Regions from separate parts of the Sulfurovum aggregans genome, predicted to be linked through region 2. Evidence: riboswitches for the same ligand, from Rfam matches in the RefSeq annotation. Region 2 holds a riboswitch; each other region holds the start of a gene.
What was found. A riboswitch is a leader RNA that binds a small molecule or an ion and turns the genes downstream of it on or off. The one in region 2 is predicted to bind cyclic di-GMP.

Region 1 (5,469 bases), 220 kb from region 2:
GACCATGTCCATATGCATTGTCTTTGAGAACAATAGCGATCTTGTCTACCGAGCCGGTTTTTAGTGCAATTTGGTTAAGATTATGATAGAAGTTTTCTTTATTGATCGTGATAGTTGCCATAGAGGGATTATACATGCTTAATAAGTAAAAAGGGATTAAAATGGATTGGTTTACTGGCGTAGTTGTTGTTGGGATGGCTGCAACACTTATTTTTACAGGATTTCTTGTGAAAGAGTTCAGGAAAAGTATCAAAGAGAGCAAAGAGGGTAGAGTCAGTGGAAAATGTAACCTTGACTAACAGAGTAATGCCTGCTGAATGGGAGAAGCAGAGAGCTGTACTTATGTCTTTTCCTCATGAAGAAACAGACTGGGCAAAAGATGATCTTGAAGCTGCTCTTTCACCTTTTATCCGTATCGCCCAAGCCATTGCTTATGGAGAAGCCGTTTACATCATCTGTAAAGACAAAGAAAAGATCTCTTCTATGTTCTGTTCTGCTCGAAACATGACTTTTATAGAGATACCTACCAATGATACATGGATACGTGACTACGGATACATCAGTATCAAAGAAGAAGGCAAGACTAAACTGCTTGACTTCACTTTTGATGGCTGGGGAGGCAAATTTGAAGCTTCACTTGACAACAGTGTCAATCAACATTTACATCAAAAAGGCTATATGGGTGTCACTCCTCTTGAAAAAATCAATTTCGTACTTGAAGGAGGCTCTGTAGAAAGTGATGGAGAGGGGACTGTCCTCACTACTTCAGAGTGCCTTTGTAATCCAAATAGAAATGGTGGACTGAGTAAAAAAGAGATAGAAGAAAAATTAAATACCTACCTTGGAGCTGATAGAATTCTATGGCTTGACCATGGTTATCTTGCCGGAGATGACACAGACTCTCACATAGATACCTTAGCCCGCTTTGTCAACAAAGAAACCATAGTATATGTCAAGTGTAATGACAAAGAAGATGAACACTATGAATCATTACAAAGGATGGAAGCACAACTCAAAACATTTAAAACAAAAAATGGAGATCCTTATACCCTTATTCCTCTGCCTATGTGCGAAGCAAAGTATAATGACGAAAGAGAAAGGCTACCTGCTACCTATGCCAATTTTCTCATTACCAATGATGCACTCATCTACCCTGCCTATCATGATAAAAATGATAAAAAAGCCGGAGAGATATTTCAAGGGATATTTCCGGATAAAGAGATCATTCCTGTACATTGTTTAAAACTTATTGAAGAGGGAGGAAGTCTCCACTGTTCTACGATGCAGGTTGTTTATTAACGCCTATACCCAAGATCAAGCGTCCAATACGTTTTGTAATACCCCTTTGGATTTGTACTTTTTGCCAATGCCATTTCCCTGAAATTCGGGCTCATGATATTGGCACAATGGGAAGGACTTTTCATCCATGCATTCACAATTTCCGATAGGGTTTTCTGCCCGGCACCTACATTTTCAGCAAAGGCAAAAGCCTTTCTGTATGTGTAGCCATGAAATTTCCCGCGTTCCGACGCTCTGCTTGCATGCCCTTTTTGTCTCCCTGTAATATCTGTCAATTTTCCGGAACCCGCATGGTGAGATAAATTATGTGTCGCCATATCATGAGCATGTTCAGCAGCGGCCCGATGCAGCTTATCACTCCATTTCAAAGGCATTGCTGCTTTAAATACCCCCTTATGTCCACATCTTCTTGGTTTGCTTCTGAGTATATTGATCACATCAAGATACGATTTAACCATAGTACGGTCACTGTCATAACGATAGGGAGTATTGAATCTGCTATCTATAGGAGTAGTTTCATTCGTACCTGCATGGGCATCCATTGTAAATAAACCGATAATGATCAGAAAAGAATATCGAAACATTCTCTCTCCTTTATTGCATCTATTGAATTGATTAAAAAGAAAAAGAGGGAATACACAGTGTAGACCGCTGGCAACCTGGCGATCTTTCTAAAAGATCCATGGCTTTCCGTCCCTGCTTCACAACAGGTTTGGCTTTTTCAACTTTTAATAACTTATTTTATAAAATATCACAAACTAATTTAAAATAAAATAAATCCAAAGTTCTCACGCTTATGCTAAAATAACAGAAAAATAAAGGCAAAGCCTATGCAAATTGCTCTTATCCAACAACAATATCATGGTAGTAAAAATACTACTATCAATATAAGTACACAAAACATACAAAAAGCTGCACAAGATGGTGCAGAACTCATTGTTCTGCAGGAATTGCATCAAAATGAGTACTTCTGCCAAAGTGAAGATACAAATTTTTTTGAATATGCTTCTGATTTTGAAGCAGATGTATTGTTTTGGAGCAGTATTGCCAAAGAAAACAGTATTGTACTTGTCATTTCACTTTTTGAAAAACGTGCACCGGGTCTCTACCACAATACTGCTGTAGTCTTTGAAAAAGACGGCTCCATTGCAGGGAAATACCGAAAAATGCACATTCCTGATGACCCTGGTTTTTATGAAAAGTTTTACTTTACCCCTGGTGATCTTGGATTTGAACCCATACAAACCTCTATTGGTAAACTTGGTGTACTGGTATGCTGGGATCAATGGTATCCTGAAGCGGCTCGTATTATGACACTCAAAGGGGCTGAAGTTCTCATCTACCCTACAGCCATTGGCTGGTTTGATGAAGATACTCAAGAGGAGAAACAACGACAACTGGAAAGTTGGATCACCATACAACGTTCCCATGCCATTGCTAATGGTATCCCTGTAGTCAGCTGTAACCGTGTAGGATTTGAAGCCGACAGCAGTAGAGTAATGAAAGGGATTCGCTTTTGGGGTAATTCCTTTGTCTGCGGTGCACAAGGTGAGATGTTAGCTCAGGCAGATAATGAAAGTGAAACCATTCTCTATGCAAATATAGCGCATGCACGCACCAAAGAAGTACGAGACATCTGGCCATTTCTACGGGATAGACGTATAGAAGATTACAATTGTCTATTAAAACGTTTCTGCGATTAAGTTATTTTAATTATAATCCGTAAAAATATTTTCCCAAGGAACAATCATGTCAATGGATATTACCCCCGTAAAAAAAGGTGAACAAGTTCACTTTCATAACCCTGCTATAGCATTTTATGAGGCTATTGGTGGTGAAGATGGAATGCGAGAACTCATGTATAACTTTTATGACAAGATCTATGAGAGTGATATCGCCCACTTCTTTCCCCAAGATGAAGAAGAGTTTGAAGCGGTCAAAGTTAAAAATACCAAATTTTTCATCCAGATCTGTGGTGGACCGAAAGTCTATGAAGATGAAGCAAAAGGAATGGAGCTTAATGAATATATGATCAGGCTTCATGATGATTTTTCTATTACTGAGAAATCACGCATAGAGTGGCTTGGTACTATGAGGGAAGCCCTTGAAGAGCTTGAAAATGTAGATAAAAAACTAATAGAAGATTTTTGGAGCTACCTTGAAAACTTCTCAAAACTGACTGTCAATACTTTTGCTGACGGCAGTACCTATTATGCAGCATATACACAGGCAGCGGAAGAGAAATAATTTTCTCTCTGCCTGAACCTGTTCCAGGTTCTCTTTGATATGCTATTCCATCCTGTAAGAAGGATGGAACTCTATTCAATCTTTTTCTTAAGAAGCTGGTGCAAATGCAGCTTCCATTGTTTCCAGTTTTAAAACCATTTCATCATATTTTGTTTGTGCTTCAGCTTCACTGTAATCTAAAGTATCTACAAGTTTTGTTTTAATTTCCGTTTCATTCTGTACCATTATTTCACTCATCATACCAAAAGCTGTATCTACCGTAATTTCTGCATTTGCAATGATCACTTCTGTCACAGGGTCAATAAGTTCTTGTGCCACTCCTGCTGCTTCCAGTAAATGTTCTGTAACGTACACTTCTACATCATCTGGAGAAAGCACCATAATCGCATCTACAAAATTTGAAACCAACTCGTAATCTGTTTCCAGTTCTCCGGTTATACCGCTTATATTCATATCAGCAATCATCTCCTGCATTCTTTCCACACTCATGGCATAAAGTTCAGAATCAGAAATTACATTCATTACATCCATTGCTTCAGCAAAATATTGTACACGTAACTGCTCTACTCCACTGAGATTCTGATCTGCAATCGTAGCGATCAATGTACCTAATGTACTTCCGCCTACTTCCAATAAGTCTATTTCCGGAACAGACATCTCTTCTGCGATTGCTCTATAGAATGCTCTTGTATCATTGGTATCTGTTGCAAGCTCTGCAGCCTGTTGTAATGCCATTGCTGCCTGAAGTGCTCCCTGATCCTCTAATTCAAGCATATTTGCCTGCAATTCTTCTACTGTCAATCCAAGGACAGATGCAACTCTTTCCTGAGCAGCTGTCATATTCATATCTGCTGCCATAGCTGTTTCATATACTAAAGTAGTAAGTGGTGTGATCATCTGTTGTGCAGCAAGGTTTGCTTCATCGATCATTGCTGTCATCGTACCTGTAAACGGCATTTTTGTCACTCTGTCATATCCACCCTGTACAAGCAATGTTGCTCCAGCTATCATATCATCCTGTGAAACAGTCATACTGTAAGTACCGTTCATATCTGTTTTTACTGAAGGCTCAGTAGTTTCACATTCACCATTGTTATTGATATCCAAACATACTGTCGCACCTACCAGTTCAGGATCTACAGCAGTTCCCTGTACTGTTGTCTCTGTTGATCCGGAAGCTGAACCTCCACCACCACAACCAACTAAACCAAAACCTGCTACCAATGCAGTTACTGCTATAATACTTGTTTTTTTCATAATTCCATCCTTTAAAATTGATACTGGTATTATGACAAAGAAGTATTACCTGAAAATTACTAGAAGTTATTATAGTTATAACCATAGAGCCTATACTGTTTTTGAAGTATTATTATAAAACGGGTAGAGCACCCTGTTTAAAAATAGTAGCCAAGATTCACAATCGTAGAAAGGTCACTTGCACTATCACTCAGACCGTGAGAAACCCTCAGATTCATAAACCAGTGCCTATTGAAAGCATGATTTACCATCAATGTTGTATTTTCAATATCTTCAATACTGCTGTAAACTGATTTCTCTCTGCTGTATGAGAGATTGATATAGGTAGTGTCAAACAGATAATATCCTATACTTACCGATTTTGTATCTATATTCCGGGTCATCTCATCATGCATAAACGTATATTTGTAATAAAAATTCATATCAAATTTATCTATTTTATAATTCATATTCACATTCAAAAAATAATCTGTTTCATTACTGCTGTCTGAAGCTATAGGCAGTACCATACCCGGCCCGAATTTCATGGTCATATGATCCATTTTTAATTTATAGTTTACGGACAGATAGAGATCATTGCCTGCATAAGTATTGTTCTGGGAATAAGACTGGGTAAACAGAGTAACTATAAAATTCTTATAATAATAGTCAGCCATAAATGAGACC
Region 2 (5,469 bases):
GTATCATTATTCATGATATGGCTGTCGAACCATCCGTTTCTTTTATATGGATTATCTGAATCACTTCCGAAAGCAACCGGTTTTAAAAAAGAATTCAAGTTAAGATCATCCTCTCTGAATAAGATCGATTCCCCTTCCATCGTGACAAAAGGAATACTTTTACCTATGTCGTCTGATCCTGTTGGTTCGGTGATGGCACCTTTGTGATAAAGTATGGAGGCCAGATTTGAAATAATACCGGCACCACCATCAGTATTTTTCCCACGCTGTGCCTGAGAGGTACATTCCCCATGTGCTTTAAGATCATCTACCGTTCTGTAACATGTACGGAAAAGGTTCATTTTTTCATTACTTAAAAGGAACTCCATAGTGTTCCCTCCGGCCTCTTCCCAGAAATGATTGGCAGTTGCTGTTATTTCATTTAAAGGATATGGATTCTGACTTTGTGCATTGATCTCTGTCATATTGGTAAGATTTCCTGCAAGTTCAGAAGGACCACCGTAAAGATATACAATAATGGTTTGGGCATTATTGTCAGTATAAATATCAGGATCGAAATTTATCTGTTCGTAATCCAGGTCAGCAGCATTGGCACTATAAGGCAATACAGCAGAAATACCGAGAGCACCTACACCTTTGAGAAAAGTTCTTCTGTTTATGTGTTCTTCTTGATTTATAGTATACTTGTTCATGTCCTTCTCCTATTCTTTCTTATCAAATGAATATATAGCACTAAGACGTGAAATATAATCCAGTACCATTGCAGCAAAATAACCACGCTCTTCAAGATCATCCTGCAGATCATCATTGCCTATAAGACTGATCCATGGGAAACTTCGGAATGTTATACTGTCATATTTGTCTTCATCGATCATATCTTGAAAGAACTGTAGTTCTGTAAGGGTTGCATCTCTGCCAATGAGTGGAATAAAAAGTGTATGAACAATATGCTCTGCTACTTTTTCTTTGGTATCTGCTTCTGCAGGAAGTGACTGATAGATACTTGTTAATGTCCACCCATCATCCCATGATTCAAAAGACGTATTGGTTTCATAGTTGATCATGACATGTTCTCTTATGGTCTTATGGAACCAGGCAAAAGATTGGGAATCAAGAGGAACTTCCGTTTTTCTACCCAATTTATATCTCATAGTTGATTGATGCATTTTATTCAATCGGTCATAAATATAATAGAATGAATACTGGTGAGGATGCCACTCCAATGTTTTTGCGATAGGAAAGAAGCTCTCTTCAAATGTTCTTGTTTTTTCTGAATAAAGCAGATACTCTTTGGAGTAGATGATCTGTTTTAACAGTCCTGTCCATGAGGTAGGATTGCTGGAAACGATTTGGTTTACAATAGTATCTCTTTGTGTCTCTGTATGATTGGGAAAATAGATATCAACCAATCTCCGACTGACCGTGCCAAGAAATTCCGGCTGGAGAACAAGTGCACTGTAAAAGTTTGTACCGTTATAGATGGTCATATTGGGAAAAAGGGTGGTAATGGCTTCTGTATTTTCATCTAATGTAATGATCAGGGTATTTGTATTTTTATCAAGTTGCCAATTCTGCAAAGCTTTTGCAGCAAGAGGTACATGAGCATCATTGAAATCCATGAGAAATATCTCGAGCATCTCTCTTCCGTTGTCTTCAGGGCTTCTGAATCTTCTCCAGTTCTCATCTGTTATCATATGTTTGAATGTTACCCATTGCAGACTGAGATCATCGTCAAAATCTCTTACTAAACTGTTGTATACATTCATAGCATCAATGCTGTAGACAGTATCAAGTTCGTAAGCAGGAGAAAAAAGAATGGTTTGTGTCAAGATATAAGCCGCCCATCGGTTCAGATACTCTTTCCCCGGAGAAAGGTGGAAGAGCCTGGCAAGCATTGGTACCATGACCTCCCCGGTACCCCAGCCCTGATAATCATATAAATGCTCTTCTACCGAAGCCAGTTCTGAAGGATCATTTGTCTGATCAAATTTTTCCTGTGTCTGGCTGATAAAGATACCGGATTGAATACTTGCATTGAGTTCACTGAGAGAACTTCCGTAAAAAAGGGTAGCATAAAGTTTAACAGCAACTTTATACTGATCTTCTATAGAAAGAGCATTAAATTCATTATTGGTTAATGCCTGAAGCCCAAATTGGGAATAGGATAAAGGAGTAGCATCTAAAGTAATACCATAGACCTTTGTCGTTTCATCTTCTGTTCCTCCTCCACTACTACTACCGCCTCCACCGCAGTTAGATAGAAAGAGAAAAAGAGAAAAAACAAGTATGAATTTGTACATTTTTTGAAAGAGCTGCATGTCGATCCTTTGTATAAAATAAAATATAGGGACATCGATATATGCATAAGATTATGGAGAGAAAGAGTATAGAACAGTTCATGAAATTATATTCATGCCCTCTATTTATTGCGATCTATCGGTAACCTGGCAATCTCAATGAGACCCATAGCTTTCTGCCCCTGCCTCGCGATAGGTTTAGCTTTATCATCGTATAGAAGTAAGAAGATCGGCATACTATTACTTGCAGACTTTTATTTCCTGCAATAAATATGCCAATATTTTTGTAAGTATAACGGTTTTATATTAAATAGATTTTAAGAGGGATACTTTCACTTTATCATGATTTATTTTTTTTCATTAATATAGTTCTGTACAAACTTACGTACATCAGCATAAACAAAAGAGTCTTTGTAGCCTTCTATTTTCCCTCCGCTTGCATTGGGATGGCCGCCGCCATTCCCGATATGTGCTGCCATTTGGGAGACATCCAGTTTATTATTGCTGCGTAAGGAAAAATGCCCTCTGAAATTTATATCCATATAGAAGTCATAGTCAGGATTTGCAACCATACAGGCATTTCCTATAATAGATGCATTACCTACGTTATATCCGAGAATACCTTTGTATCCTTTGTATTCTATAGTAAGACGCTGTTTGTCTTTGGTTAAAAGATCAGTGACATAAGAAGCTACAAGATTGTCTTTTGTATTATTCTCCTGCTGTTTAAAAAAGGATTTTTTGATCTGATGCAGATCATCATCCAGTTTGATGGGAGCAGCAGGAGTATTGACTCTGTTTTTTGCTTCCTCCAGCATGGAGAGTTTAAACGCTCTGTCTTGAGCCGGAAATAAAATACGATTGATCTCTCTTACCCCGGAGATCATCCCCAGCATTACTTTACCGTACTCAAAAAGAGGATCGTCATTGACCCAAATATCAATGGCATTGACCGCTTTTACAATGGTAGCCAATTTTTGTTCTTTATCGAATCCGTAATGTTGTTGCAGCCAGTCATAAGTAATGAGTGTAGCAGAACGTGAAGTATCAAGGGTATACCAGGCAAACTTCTCAGCTGCAACAGCTCCTGTTGCATGGTGGTCAAGAAGTTGAAGCTTCGCACCGATACGTATAGCTTCTTTTTCTATCCAGTTCCCTTCTTTTGTCGTAAGATTGAGATCCGTAATAAGAATAAGTCTTTCTGTATCATTACCTTGTATAAATTTGTCCTGTTCTATTTGTTTCACTATTTCTTCAAGGCGGGCAGTAACTTCCGGACCGTAGTTCGCATTATAGCATTCGATCTTCTTAAAGCATTGCGTAGAGAGGTACTGACACCCATAGCCGTCAAGATCTATATGAGAGAGATGGTAAATATGTTGCTGCATTAAAGTATGTCTCCCAAGGTAAGACCATTGAGGAAGTCATCTATCTTGGTTTGAAAATTAGCCAAGAATGGAGAGATAGCGCAGGTGCCTATGGTACCATGTGGACAAGTATGCGAATAGCTGGTACAGTCAAATACGGCAGGGGGCTTACCCTCTGCTGCAAGTATAACATTGGTGATAGTGATCTCATTTATATCTTGGGCAAGGACGAAACCACCATGCGCACCTTTGCGTGACTCCAAAATACCTTGTTTAGCAAGACTCTGTAAAATCTTAGCAAGGAAACTTTTAGGTATACTAAGTTCATTTGCCAATTGCTCTGCACCGATAGGTTTATCTGATTTCCGTATACTGTCTAAAGAGAGTAGTGCATATTCACTCGCGCGTGTTAATAACATTGTAAGCCTTTGATCCTTATCTATAATTATATAGGATTGAGTTAATTAGGAGTATTTTACTCTAAGTTAACTAAGAGAGAGAAGCACCTGTATTATAAGTCCTAAGTAAGGTTATTATGATATGATTGCGTTCCCAAATTGAATTTTGGAAATTAAATTACCAATCAGGAGGTCATTATGGCTTTGGATCAGGCGAAAAAAGCAGAAATTATTGCTAAATACGCAAGAGGCGAAAACGATACAGGTTCAACAGAAGTACAGGTAGCACTGTTGACAGAAAGAATTAAATATCTTACTGAACACCTTAAAATAAATAAGAAAGATCATTCTTCAAGACTTGGACTGCTTAAACTGGTAGGTCAAAGAAGAAGACTTATGAGATATCTTAAAAACACAGATCTTGCTAGATGGAATACTATCAAAACAGATCTCGGTATTAGAAACTAATACTCCCTACCTGACTGCCTCCCGGCAGTCAACATTCTCCTATTTACCTATTTCTAGATTATTTTCATTTTATTTACTTATATATAAAGTATCTATAGTTCTGCCCAATTTTTTAAGTTGAGTCATATTGACTAAAATAATATTATATAAAAATATTAAGTATATACTTGACAAAGGTACACTCAATGTTGTATAATGCGTTCAAGCATGAGGAATTAATGCAGTAATGATAGAAAAGGAGGTTTGTATATGAGTCAAGAGAATGAAAATCTTGAAGCGTCCCAAACAGAAGAAGAAATGGGCTCTCAAGAGGTTGAAACAGAAGCAGCAGAAGTTGATCCGCTTGAAGCGGCACAGGCTGAAGCAGCAGAGTGGAAAGATAAATATCTGAGAGCACATGCAGATTTTGAAAATTCCAAAAGACGTTTGGAGAAAGACAAAGCAAATGCTGTCTCTTATGCAAATGAAAGTTTTGCAAAAGATATTTTAGCTGTGATCGACTCTTTTGAGAACGCACTTAGCTCTATAGAAGGAGCTGATGAGGAAAATACATCAGAAGTTCTGGAAAAAATGAAAGAAGGTGTGACACTGACGTATGAACAGCTTAAAAAGGTTTTAGAAAAAAACCATATTAAAGAGATCGTTTGTGACGGCACATTTGATCCTGAAGTGCATCAAGCGATCATGCAGGTTGAAAGTGATGAACATAAAACAGGTGATGTGGTTCAAGTGATGCAAAAAGGGTATACCATTAAAGACAGGGTCCTGCGTCCGGCAATGGTAAGTACCTGTAAATAAAAAAGAGATGAATGCAACTTAAGTTGCATAAAAAAAAGAACAAACCTACTATACTTTCAAGTATAGATAAAGATAATGAAATAAGGATAGAGAAATGGGAAAAGTATTAGGAATAGATTTAGGAACAACAAACTCTGCAAT
Region 3 (5,469 bases), 440 kb from region 2:
ATGAGCCCAGTATCGGATTGCATGAACGCGATACCATGAAACTGATTCGTACATTGAACTCTCTGCGGGATAAGGGAAACTCTGTTATCGTAGTAGAGCATGATAAAGAGACGATTCTTGCAGCGGATTTTATCATAGATATAGGTCCCGGTGCAGGAGAGTTTGGTGGAGAGATAGTCTTTGCAGGGGATGCAAAGAAACTTTCACGTGCCAAAACACTTACGGCTGACTATCTTTATGGTAAAAAAGAGATAGCTTATAGCCATGACAACCCGCAAAAAGAGTGGATAGAGATAAAAAATGTAACCCTGAATAACATTGAAAAACTTGATGCAAAGATACCGCTCAGGAACCTTGTGTGCATCACGGGTGTAAGCGGAAGCGGTAAAAGTTCACTGATACTTCAAACTTTACTTCCTGTAGCAAGAGAGCTGCTTAACCATGCAAGAAAGGTCAATAAAGTAGATGGTGTAGAGATCACAGGACTTGAGAAACTTGATAAAGTCATCTATCTTGATCAAAGCCCTATAGGACGAACTCCGCGCTCAAACCCTGCAACCTATACAGGTATCATGGATGAGATACGTAAACTTTTTGCACAAACGAAAGAAGCAGAATTGAGAGGCTACAAAATAGGACGTTTCTCTTTTAATGTCAAAGGCGGACGATGTGAGAAGTGTCAGGGTGACGGACAGATCAAGATAGAGATGCACTTTTTGCCGGATGTGCTTGTAAGCTGTGACGCCTGTGATGGTACGCGTTATAATGCACAGACAAGAGAAGTGTTGTATAAAGGGAAGTCTATTGCTGATGTATTGGCTATGAGTGTAGGGGAGGCATTAGAGTTCTTCAAAGCCATTCCTGCTATAGCTGTTAAGCTCAAGACACTGACAGATGTAGGTTTGGACTACATTACACTTGGGCAAAATGCAACTACACTTTCAGGTGGTGAGGCACAGCGTATCAAGCTCAGCAAAGAGTTAAGCCGTAAAGATACAGGGAAAACCCTGTATATTTTGGATGAACCTACTACCGGACTTCATTTCGCAGATGTAGACAGACTGACCGGTGTACTGCATCATCTTGTTGAATTGGGTAATTCGGTAGTGGTGATCGAACATAATCTGGATATGGTTAAAAATGCAGATTACATCATAGATATGGGACCGGAAGGTGGAAACAAGGGGGGACTTATTATTGCGACGGGTTCTCCGGAGAAGTTGGCTGAGGAGTATGAACAGACGGGAAGTTATACCGGTGAGTATCTGGCCAAAGAGTTGCTATAGCATCACTCTTTGCCATTTTAGTTTAGACAGCCATCACGGACGACGAAACTGTTTTTTCCCCTTTTTTTGACTTTCATAAGCAAAATTCAGACCCAGTTTAACAATATAAAGCATAATAAAACATGCTATTACTTCATATCCTATGGCCCAGGTCAAGATAAAAGAGGAGTGTTCAAAGAGAGAAAAAAAGAGTTTAGGTTCTCCTCCGGCAATATAAAAGAGAAGAAAAAGAAGACCGGCCAAATAAGGCAGTGAAATAAAATAGATGGCTAAAAACGGTTTTTCAAGACCTTGGGGGAAAAAAAGAGGTGTGTCTGAAAAATGAACTTCTTTTTGTGAGAACTTTGTAGATGATCTGATAGTTTTTTTTAATGGGGGATGCGTTACGGTTGCATGCATTATATGAGTTGATGAGCTCATAGGGCCACTCCTTTTTGCTATTGCAATATTTATTCAAGTGCTGATCTGAACAACCCGGCTGCCTTAAGAAGACCCGTGGTTTTCCGTCCTATTTTCACAAATAGTTTGGCTTTATTTACATATATATAGATAGTAACAATTAATATATTAATATTAAATTAAATCAAGATAGAAATAACAGTTAATAGGTTAAAATACATAAAAAAATAGGCTTTCTTTTGAAAACAATCACTATTATAGATACATTCGGCTTTTTCTTTCGCTCTTATTTTGCACTTCCTCCTTTACGTAATTCGGAAGGCTTTCCTACAGGGTTGCTGACAGGATTTATAAATCTTGTCGATTCACTCCATCGTGATCACAGTACAGATTATTTGGTATTTGCACTTGACAGTAAAGGGAAAACATTTCGAAATGAACTTTATCCGGAATATAAAGCAAATCGTGAAGCACCTCCTGAAGACTTGACAAAGCAACTTCCTATTGCCATAGAATGGATAGAACAGATGGGGTTTGCAAACCTTTCCCGTGAAGGATATGAAGCAGATGATGTGATCACTACAGTGACAAAGTTCGCCAAAGAACAGGGAATGAAAGTACGTATTGTTTCGCATGATAAAGATCTTTATCAGCTTATTGATGACGGTATGGTCGTAATGTATGATTCTGTAAAGAAAAAAGAGGTAGATGAGCAGGCATGTATAGAAAAATTCGGGGTAAATCCTAAAGATTTTGTTGACTTTCAGGCAATAGTAGGAGACAGCTCGGATAATGTTCCTGGAGTTAAAGGAATAGGAGTCAAAGGAGCGGCAAAACTGATCAATGAATTTCATACTCTTGAGAATATTTATGCCAATATTGAAAAATGTGGAACCCCTCGTATACAAAAGCTCTTACTGGAGAGTAAAGAGAAAGCCTTTTTGTCACGTGAACTGGTAACTATGAGAACAGATGTATTTAAAGATCTTGATCTTGAGAGTTTTGTCTTTGAAGACAGAAATTATTTGAGCTGTCTGCTAGATGAATTCGAACAGTATGAGATGAAACAGGCGATCAAAAAGGCACAAGTAGGGCAGAATGAAGCAGGTTGCAGTGATGTGGTCAAGCCCAAGCCAAAAGAGCCGATACTCAGTTTTGAAGCAGTCACTTTAGACAGCAAAGAGAAGTTGGACAGCGTCATAGAAAATATTGAAAATGACACAATCTTAGCTTTTGATACAGAAACTACAGGCTTGGATACCAAAGTAGCAAAGATGGTCGGATTTAGTTTTTGTACGGCAACAGATAAGGCATATTATGTACCTGTAGGACATAGTTATCTTGGTGTAGGAGAACAGGTACACATAGATGATGCGATCGTATCACTCAAAAAACTACTGAAACATAAAGTCGTAGGGCAAAATCTAAAGTTTGATCTCTCTTTGCTCTACAACCAGTACGGTCTTGATGAGGTCACCCCTTATGCAGATACGATGATCATGGCATGGCTTTCAGATCCCGGAAGCAAAGTAGGACTTGATACTTTGGCAAAGAAGTTCTTTAAGTATGATATGAAACCGTTTAAAGAGATGGTGAAAAAAGGGGAAGATTTTTCCGCTGTTTCCATAGATGACGCGACTTTTTATGCAGCTGAAGATGCCTGGATGACCTATCTGCTCTATGGTGCCATCAAAAAGAAGATGGAGCTTAGTTCTCTGACACCTCTTTTAACAGAAGCAAAAAATGTGGAGTATCCTTTTATCAATGTACTTATCCGTATGGAACGCTTAGGGATAAGAGTAGACCAGTCAAAACTACATAGTTTGCAAAAAACATTAAGTGGGGACCTTGCAACTTTAACGCAAGAGATCTATGCACTGAGCGGGTCTGAGTTCAATATCAAATCTACTCAGCAACTCGGTGTGGTACTGTTCCAACAGATAGGACTCAAAGGTGGCAAGAAAACAAAAACAGGGTACAGCACCAATGAAGCTGTACTTCAGTCCCTTAAGGGAGAGCATCCTGTTATAGAAAAGATACTTGAGTATCGGGAGTACCAGAAAATACTCTCTACCTATGTAGATCCATTACTTAAACTTGCCAAGAAGGATGAAGAGAGTCGTATCTATACCTCTTTTGTACAAACGGGTACAGCAACCGGTCGTTTAAGCTCACGTGACCCTAACCTGCAAAACATCCCTGTACGCTCTGCACTTGGACGTTCTGTGAGAGAGGCATTCGTAGCCAGAGAGGGATACAAATTAGTCAGTATAGACTACTCGCAAATCGAGCTTCGCCTGCTTGCACACTTTTCAAAAGATGCTGCTTTAATGGAGGCTTTCAATAATAATATTGATATCCACATGGCTACAGCAGTAAAACTTTTTGGTGAAGATGAAGCTAAAGAGAAACGAAATTTTGCCAAATCAGTTAACTTTGGACTACTTTACGGGATGGGGCCTAAAAAACTCTCTGATGAGTTAGGTATTAGTTCTAGTGAGGCTAAAGAGATTATCATCAATTACTTTGCATCATTCCCTACTGTAAAAAACTTCTTAGAGGGTATCCAGGAGAGAGTAAAGATAGATGGTTACGTAGAGACCATACTAGGTAGAAGACGACTCTTTGACTATGAGAGTGCCAACGGTATGCAAAAAGCAGCGTTTATGCGTGAGTCAGTCAATACAGTTTTCCAAGGGAGTGCTGCTGATCTGATAAAACTCTCTATGAATCAGATAGATGCGATGATACAAGATGAAAAACTAAATGCCTTTATGCTGCTTCAAATACATGATGAACTTATCTTTGAGATCAAAGAGGAAAGCGTAGAGGAGATATCTAAACGTTTTGTACATACAATGGAAAATGTATTAGAGCTTGATGTACCTTTGGAGTGTTCTGTGAGTGTTGGAGATAGTTGGGGTGAACTTAAGTAAGATATCTTCCTAATTAACATTCCGTTAGCATACATGAGCTATAATCGCTTCTTATTAATTTGAAATTTATGCGTATAGAAGGATTTTAAACCATGTTAAAACATATTTTATCCATGAAAATGGCAGTCTTGATGCTGTTTCTTTTTGGAGTATTGGCAGGTGCTGCAACATTTATAGAAAATGATTACGGTACACAAACAGCACAGGCACTCATCTATAAAGCCAAATGGTTTGAACTCTTTTTAGCCTATTTTATAACTATACTGGTATATCAGATAATAAAGTATAAAAGCTATAAGACAAAATTTCCGGTATTCCTTTTCCATATGTCATTTCTCATCATCGCTATAGGTGCACTTATTACACGTTATGTGGGTTATGAAGGTATTATGCACATCAGAGAAGGGAAGTCAACAAATTTAATGGTTTCCGATGTAAAAATACTGCAATTTTATGCTAAAAGTGCTGATAAAAATGCTTCTTTGGAAAAAGAGTTGTATTTCTCGACAATGACTAAAAACAGTTTATCCGAAAGCTTGAAACTAGGTGATAAAAAAGTAGATATTGAGTTGGTTAAGTATCTACCTACAGCGACTCAAGAGCTTGTATCGGATCCTCATGGTAAAACACTCTTGGAGTTGAAAGTCTCGGCAGGTGGTCAAGGAAAGATACACTATTTTGAAAAAGGAAGTATCAAGGATTTTGGTGGTTTCTATGTGGCGTATAATACGGCAAATACAAGAACAGATAAACCGACATTCATGATAAGCGGTGAAGCAGGTTCTTTGAAAGTACATTTCCCGTTTATCTTAAAAACACTCAATATGGAAACGAAAGAGTCGGCTGAG

Region 1: it holds a riboswitch for cyclic di-GMP, as region 2 does, so the genes downstream of both, ACZ48W_RS04770 (CAP domain-containing protein) here and ACZ48W_RS03735 (hypothetical protein) in region 2, are expected to answer to the same signal.
Region 3: it holds a riboswitch for cyclic di-GMP, as region 2 does, so the genes downstream of both, ACZ48W_RS01450 (hypothetical protein) here and ACZ48W_RS03735 (hypothetical protein) in region 2, are expected to answer to the same signal.

What each region holds. Positions count from the first base shown of each region.
Region 1 covers NZ_AP042387.1:970,281-975,749, forward strand. The annotation lists gene ACZ48W_RS04755 (alanine racemase) at 1-121, opposite strand, end outside; gene ACZ48W_RS04760 (hypothetical protein) at 162-299, shown strand; gene ACZ48W_RS04765 (agmatine deiminase family protein) at 277-1,299, shown strand; gene ACZ48W_RS04770 (CAP domain-containing protein) at 1,296-1,883, opposite strand; cyclic di-GMP riboswitch class I at 1,950-2,026, opposite strand; gene ACZ48W_RS04775 (carbon-nitrogen hydrolase) at 2,130-3,002, shown strand; gene ACZ48W_RS04780 (globin domain-containing protein) at 3,049-3,546, shown strand; gene ACZ48W_RS04785 (hypothetical protein) at 3,634-4,803, opposite strand; gene ACZ48W_RS04790 (hypothetical protein) at 4,941-5,469, opposite strand, start outside.
Region 2 covers NZ_AP042387.1:750,317-755,785, reverse strand. The annotation lists gene ACZ48W_RS03740 (DUF1501 domain-containing protein) at 1-692, opposite strand, end outside; gene ACZ48W_RS03735 (hypothetical protein) at 702-2,318, opposite strand; cyclic di-GMP riboswitch class I at 2,436-2,510, opposite strand; gene ACZ48W_RS03730 (DHH family phosphoesterase) at 2,645-3,685, opposite strand; gene ACZ48W_RS03725 (RrF2 family transcriptional regulator) at 3,685-4,083, opposite strand; gene rpsO (30S ribosomal protein S15) at 4,261-4,530, shown strand; gene grpE (nucleotide exchange factor GrpE) at 4,780-5,328, shown strand; gene dnaK (molecular chaperone DnaK) at 5,423-5,469, shown strand, end outside.
Region 3 covers NZ_AP042387.1:306,808-312,276, reverse strand. The annotation lists gene uvrA (excinuclease ABC subunit UvrA) at 1-1,286, shown strand, start outside; gene ACZ48W_RS01450 (hypothetical protein) at 1,320-1,706, opposite strand; cyclic di-GMP riboswitch class I at 1,752-1,826, opposite strand; gene polA (DNA polymerase I) at 1,925-4,621, shown strand; gene ACZ48W_RS01440 (cytochrome c biogenesis protein) at 4,714-5,469, shown strand, end outside.